3 regions of the Kocuria sp. ChxB genome follow, and region 2 is predicted to be linked to each of the others. Evidence: riboswitches for the same ligand, from Rfam matches in the RefSeq annotation. Region 2 holds a riboswitch; each other region holds the start of a gene.

Region 1 (2,192 bases), 1.0 Mb from region 2:
GTCGTGGTCCACGACCACCCCCTCAAGGGTCGCTCCACGGCCACCGCGCCGGACCACCGCGGCGGCAACCGCAACGAGCGCAAGCGCTCGCGGCAGAAGCAGAACCAGCCGCAGGACAAACCCCGGTCGAACAACCGGGGTGGCGCGGACGACCAGCAGCAGGCCCGGGACGAGGCCGCCCGCACGGCGTTCGCAAACATCGCGGCCGCCTCCTCCCACGAGGACGACGACGCCCAGGGCGGGTCCCGCGGCGGAGCCGAGCACAAGGACTCGACCGGCCAGCACGCAGGGCACGGGAACCAGGGTCCGGAGCAGGCGTCCGAGCACGGTTCGGCGGACTCCGAGAGCGGGCGGCGTCGGAAGAAGCGTCGCGGCAAGCGCAGCCGCGGTCGTGGGAACCAGGGCGAGGACACCGCCACCGAGAACGGTGGGAACGGTGCCTCCGAACCCCGCGGCGAGCACGCCGCGGGTGACGCCGGGTCCAGCCTGACGATCCACGGTGAGGTCATCGAGCTCCCCCAGGGGCAGAAGGACGAGCGCGCGGAGCAGGAGGCGCTCACCCTGGACTCGCTCTCCGCGGCCTTCTCGGCCGAGGACTCCGGTGAGGACGCGTCGCAGGACCGCACCGGGTCCGGTCGCGGCTCCGGACGGCGGGGCGGCGAGGGCTTGAAGGGCCGCGGGGGACGTTCTACGGGCCAGCGCGGCCGGGGTCGCGGCAACGGCGCGGCGTCGTCCGACGCCGAGCAGGACCGGTCCGAGCAGTCCGAGAGCTCCGCGCCGGAGCGGGACGCCCCGAAGCAGTCGCCGTCCGAGGGCGGCTCCGGGCAGCAGACCCCGTCCCGGCGCGCCACCGCGGCACAGCCCTCCGCGTCCGCCGCTGATGCCGCTCCCGCCAGGCGCCGCCGCGGCTCCCGCCGCGCCGTGGCTCCCACGGCCGCACCGGGTGCCGGAAGCGTGGAGACCCGTGAGTACGACGCCGCCGAGCGCTCGGCCACGCGGTTCACCGCCGCGGCCGCGCCCGTGGGCTCGGCCTCCTCGGACGGCCAGCCCACCATCGTGGGTGTGGGCGTGAGCGCCCGGGACATCACGATGACCCCCAAGGGGGACTGACGCCCCGCGCGGCCCTCCCGGGAGGGCCGCGGGGGACCACCCACCACAGGAGCGCTCGGACTCGTCCGGGCGCTCCTGTGGCATGATCGGGACCACGTGCACGGGGTGCCGCACGGCGGCTGAGAACACACCCGTAGAACCTGATCTAGCTCGTACTAGCGAAGGGAATGTCGTGAACCCCACGCCTTCTGTCCCCGCCCCCCGCGTCCTCTCGATCGCCGGCACGGACCCCACGGGTGGTGCCGGGCACGCCGCGGACCTGAAGTCCATCGCCGCCATGGGCGGCTTCGGGCTGAGCGTGGTCACTGCGGTGGTCGCGCAGAACACGCGGGGCGTGGTGGCGGTCCACACCCCACCCGTGTCCGTGCTGCAGGCGCAGTTGGACGCCGTGGCGCAGGACGTGGAGCTGGATGCCGTGAAGGTCGGGATGCTCGGCTCGGTGGACGTCATCGAGACGGTGGGGGCGTGGCTCGCGGCCCACCGTGCGCCCGTGGTCGTGATCGACCCCGTCATGGTGGCCACCGCCGGGGGGCGTCTGCTCGCATCCGACGCCGAGGACGCGCTGCGCGGCATCCTGCACCACGCGGACCTGATCACCCCCAACCTGCCCGAACTCGCCGTGCTCGCGGAGCGGCCCGTGGCCACCACGTGGGACGATGCGCTCGAGCAGGGCCGGGCCGTGGCGGAGACCTTCGGCACGCGCGTGCTGGTCAAGGGCGGGCACCTGAGCGGGGAGTCCACCCCGGACGCCCTCGTGGTCCCGGGCCGGGCCGAGCCCGTGGCCCAGTACTCGGGGACGAGGGTGGCCACGCGCAACACCCACGGGACCGGGTGCTCACTGTCGTCTGCGGTGGCCACGGTCGTGGCGCGCACGGGGGACTGGGCACAGGGGATCGACACCGCCCGCCGCTGGCTGCGTGGTGCGCTGCGCGCTGCGGACTCCCTGCACGTGGGCCACGGCAACGGCCCGGTCCACCACTTCCACCACGTCCAGGACCTCGTCACGGACCCCGCCTTCGTGGCGGCGTCGTGCGGGGGCACCGGGGATCCCGGCACACGCTTCACCGACGAGCTCTGGGAGG
Region 2 (2,192 bases):
TCCAGATGTGAGGTGAATCGTTGGCAAAACTGCGCGCCTGACATGAGAGGCCACCCTGCCTACGGTGGGGGCATGCTGAAACGGAAATCGGTGGGCTTGCTGATCCAGGGGTCCGCGATGGTGGCCCTCTTCGTGATCACCGTCATTGGAGCGCGGGAATCGTGGCTGCTCATGACCCTAGAACTGCTTTTTGCCGTCATCTTCTTCACCAAGGCGGTGCAAGCACGGCGTGCAGAAGTCGAGGCGGAGCGCCGTCGAGCGGCGCGCCGCCCCGCGAGCAACGGCCTGACCTGACCGAGCCGCCACCGGCAGGACCGGCTATTAAGGATTGCGGCGCGGCTGTGGCTTGGAAACACGAGCCAACATCAGGCTGATTCCCCACAGGAACAGGACCAGCAGCGGTACGAGAGTCATCATGGACGGCTCGTCCACGACTATCACGCCGCCCACGTTCTCCCAGGTGCACGTGTGGCCCAGTGGCACCCAGCTCCACCCCGGCTCACCGTAGATCGAGCTTCCGTCGCCCAGTTCGCAGGACAGAGATCCGGAGTGCACGAGTCGCTCCGCCACGAGCCCTCCGATCCAGGCGAGCATCGCTGCGAGCCACAGCACCCATCCGACGTTGCTTGCCCGTGAAGCGGCTGTTCGGTGTGACATTCACCCGTCTCCGTTCTGGCTGCTGTGCCCCACCGCCGAGCGCCGAGCGCACTGTCGGTAATTTGGTCCCGCCACTTTCTTACCAGGGTTCCCTGCGACTTCGTCCTTCCCGGTCAATCCACCCACTTGATCCTCGTCAGACTTCCCTGGCTACACTGACCACCAGTGACACGGGGTGCCGCCACCCTCCCTCCCAGCCCCACCGGGCGGACGGACGGGGCACCGCAGCGGCTGAGATGACACCCGTCGAACCTGTCCAGTTAGTACTGGCGAAGGGATGTCACGGTCGCACCGCGCAGGTGGCGCACCGCTTTCTTCGCCGTGAGCCACAGGAGTGAGCATGTGGATCGAGAACACCATCGTCCTGGTCACCGGCGGAGCCCGCGGGCTCGGGGAGCACCTCAGCCGGGCGTTCGCGCGCGAGGGTGCGCGCGTCGTCGTGAACTACCACTCCAGCGAGGAGCGGGCCCGTGCGCTGGTCAGCGAACTCGGGGAGGACAGGGCACTCGCGATTCAGGCGGACGTGACCGACGCCCAGCAGGTGCAGGACATGGTCACCCAGGCCAGGGAGCACTTCGGCGCGCCGGTCACGGTGGCGGTGAACAACGCCCTGGTGGACTTCAGCTTCAACGGGGACGCCCGCCCCACCCTGGAGAATCTGACCGCCGAGAACCTCACCCAGCAGTTCCAGGGCGCCGTGGTGGGCGCCCTCAACGTGATGCAGGCGGTCACCCCGGGCATGGCGGAGGCGGGCGAGGGGCGCATCATCAACATCGGCACCAACCTCTTCCAGAACCCCGTGGTCCCCTACCACGACTACACCGCCGCGAAGGCCGCCCTGCTCTCCCTCACCCGCACCGCCGCCAAGGACCTCGGCCCGCAGGGCATCACCGTGAACATGATCTCCGGCGGCCTGCTGCGCACCACGGACGCGAGCGCCGCCACCCCGGACGAGGTCTTCGACTTCATTGCCGCCGGCACTCCCCTGGGCCGTGTGACCACCCCGGAGGAGTTCGCGGACACCGCCCTGTTCTTCGCCTCGGACTGGTCCCGCGGGGTCACCGGCCAGAACCTGGTGGTCGACGGCGGGCTGGTGATGGACTGACATGGCCCGCCGCCTCCACCTCAACGCGTTCCTCTACGGCGCCGGCCACCACCAGGCCGCGTGGCGCGCGCCCAACTCCTCGGTGCACCGCCTCACGAACATCAGCTACTACGAGGAGCTCGCGCAGACCGCCGAGCGCGGCCTGTTCGACGCCGTGTTCTTCGCGGACGGCCACAGCGTGGGCGACGTGTCCGGCGGACCCCACTGGTCCCTGGAACCGCTGACCGCCCTGTCCGCGATGGCGCGCGCCACCGAGCGCATCGGCCTGGTGTGCATAGTGTCCTCCACGTTCTTCACGCCGTTCCACGCGGCCCGGATGCTCGCGTCCCTGGACCACATCTCGGGCGGCCGGGCGGGCTGGAACGTGGTGACCTCCATGTGGGACGACGAGGCCCGCAACCACGGCTATCGGGCCATGCCACCCAAGGAC
Region 3 (2,192 bases), 220 kb from region 2:
CAGCTGCTCCGCGCCCTCCTGGTCCACGCTCGCGGTGGGCTCGTCCAGCAGCAGCAGCCGAGGCCGCATGGCCATGACGCCCGCGAGCGCGAGACGCTGCTTCTGCCCGCCGGACAGGGCCGTGGTGGAGTGCGCGAGGGGCAGCGTCAGCCCCACCCGCGCGAGCGCCTCGTCCACGCGGGGCCAGATCTGCTCGAGGGGCACCGAGATGTTCTCCAGCCCGAACGCGACGTCGTCCCCCACGCGGGAAAGGATCACCTGGGTCTCGGGGTCCTGGTGCATGAAGCCCACGGCCCCGCGCGCCTCCCGTGGGTCCACGCCGTCCACGCTCAGCCCGCCGGAGCGGGACTGCCCGTCCGGATCCTGTTCCACCCCCGCGAGGGCCTGCAGCAGCGTGGACTTCCCGGCGCCGGACGGCCCCAGCAGCAACACGCGCTCCCCGGGTTCGACCACGGCGGTGACGTCACGCAGGCTCGGATCCTGACGGCCGGGGTAGTGCCACCCGAACCGCTCCAGCCGCACGGCCGCGCCGGTGGGCGCAGACCCCGCCGGTTCCGTCATCGACGGCGCGTGGCGCCGGAGGCCAGGGCCCCCAGCACCCCGGTGGCCTGCAGTGCACGCACCACGAGCCACATCAGGGCACCGGCGATCACCGCACCCGAGAGGGTGGTGAGGGCGGCGTAGACGACCTTCTGGTCCAGCGCCCACTCGTAGTTGTACATGATGTCCTCGCTCACCCCGAGGAAGAGTCCCGAGAGCGCACCGGCCGCGGTGGCCACGGCCAGGCCGAAGCGGCGGTAGCGCGTCAGGAGGAACACGAGCTCCACTCCGAGACCCTGGACGAGACCGGAGATCACCACGGTCCACCCGAAGTGGGTTCCCAGGAAGCCCTCCAGCACCGCCGCGAGCAGCTCGCAGAACAGGGCCGCGCCGGGCTTGCGGATGATGAGCGCGCCCAGGGTGCCCGCCACGAGCCAGCCGCCCGAGATCAGCCCCGCCGAGGGCGGATACGCCACCGCGGCCGTGGACACCACGGGGTACAGCAGGTTGGACCACATCCAGAAGATCACCGCGCACGCCGCGGCGAGGACCGCCGCCACCACGATGTCCACGACCCGCCAGGACTGCGTGCGGGCGGTACCCCGTGCGGTTCCGGTGGGGGTGCTGCTGAGCTGTGTCATGAGAACTCCTCCTGAAGGTTCCAGGAGGGGAAGAGCCCCCGCGCACCGCGGACGGGCTCTTGAGATGCTCGACTCCCTAGCGCCGGTATGAACCGGATCAGGTTCGAGGGTCTGCGCTCGCGCGCACTCTCAGCGCCGCGGTGGCGCTCCCCTGTCGTTGAGCCACCAGTCTAGACCACCACGGCGGTCGGCCGGGGTGCTCGAGGCGCCCCGGCCGACCGCCGTGGTGCGAGGTGCGCGCCGCACCCCGGTCCCGCGCACTCCCGCCGCGAGGACGCGTCCAGTGACGCGTGGTCCTCACCGGCGGGCGAGCCGCGGGAGCAGGACTCAGACCTCGGTCTGCGAGGACTTCGTGGAGTCGTTGTCGTCGGACTGCATCTTGGACACCTGGCGGGCGATACCCACCTTGATGACCGTGCCCACCACACCGGTGATCATGGCCCAGATGATGATGTCGCGCCAGGCCTCGTCCTCGTCCGGGTTCTTGGCGGGGGGCTCGTTGCCCGTGACCTGCTTCCACGCCACGGTCAGAGCCTTGTTGGCCACGGCCACGCCGCCCAGAGAGGCCACCGTGCCGAAAATGTCCATCGCCTTGTTCATGGGATTCTCCTCGGTTTTCGAAAGTGCCGCCGGCGCGTGGTGGCCGGCGGCGTCGTGCTCCCACCCCAGCATACGAACCCGTGAGCCGGGGTGGCGCCACCTGCCCGGGTGGCACCACCGCGTGTGTCGTCAGTCGGGACGGTCCTCGCCGGCGCGGGCCACCACGTCACGCAGCTCGTCCGTCACGAGGTTCTCCTCGTGCAGGTGCTTGGAACGGTAGGCCGCACGGCCCACCATGTGCGCGGAGACCGGGACCGTGAGCAGCTGGAAGATCCACGCGAGGACCAGCAGGGGGACCATCCGGGGCTCCCCGCTGGCGAGCGCGAGGGCGGTGAGCAGCAGGAGCAGCCCGAAGACCTGGGGCTTGGTGCCCGCGTGCATGCGGGAGAGCAGATCGGGGAAGCGCACGAG

What was found. Region 2 has a riboswitch for thiamine pyrophosphate ahead of P8S73_RS06535 (3-oxoacyl-ACP reductase). Riboswitches for the same ligand answer to the same signal wherever they lie in the genome.
Region 1: another riboswitch for thiamine pyrophosphate. It lies ahead of P8S73_RS01940 (bifunctional hydroxymethylpyrimidine kinase/phosphomethylpyrimidine kinase); the one in region 2 lies ahead of P8S73_RS06535 (3-oxoacyl-ACP reductase).
Region 3: another riboswitch for thiamine pyrophosphate. It lies ahead of P8S73_RS05530 (ECF transporter S component); the one in region 2 lies ahead of P8S73_RS06535 (3-oxoacyl-ACP reductase).

What each region holds. Positions count from the first base shown of each region.
Region 1 covers NZ_CP121123.1:449,858-452,049, reverse strand. The annotation lists gene P8S73_RS01945 (Rne/Rng family ribonuclease) at 1-1,110, shown strand, start outside; TPP riboswitch at 1,202-1,295, shown strand; gene P8S73_RS01940 (bifunctional hydroxymethylpyrimidine kinase/phosphomethylpyrimidine kinase) at 1,283-2,192, shown strand, end outside.
Region 2 covers NZ_CP121123.1:1,481,427-1,483,618, forward strand. The annotation lists gene P8S73_RS06530 (hypothetical protein) at 73-294, shown strand; TPP riboswitch at 819-952, shown strand; gene P8S73_RS06535 (3-oxoacyl-ACP reductase) at 998-1,762, shown strand; gene P8S73_RS06540 (LLM class flavin-dependent oxidoreductase) at 1,764-2,192, shown strand, end outside.
Region 3 covers NZ_CP121123.1:1,259,372-1,261,563, forward strand. The annotation lists gene P8S73_RS05525 (ABC transporter ATP-binding protein) at 1-561, opposite strand, end outside; gene P8S73_RS05530 (ECF transporter S component) at 558-1,181, opposite strand; TPP riboswitch at 1,238-1,344, opposite strand; gene P8S73_RS05535 (DUF4235 domain-containing protein) at 1,509-1,781, opposite strand; gene mnhG (monovalent cation/H(+) antiporter subunit G) at 1,911-2,192, opposite strand, start outside.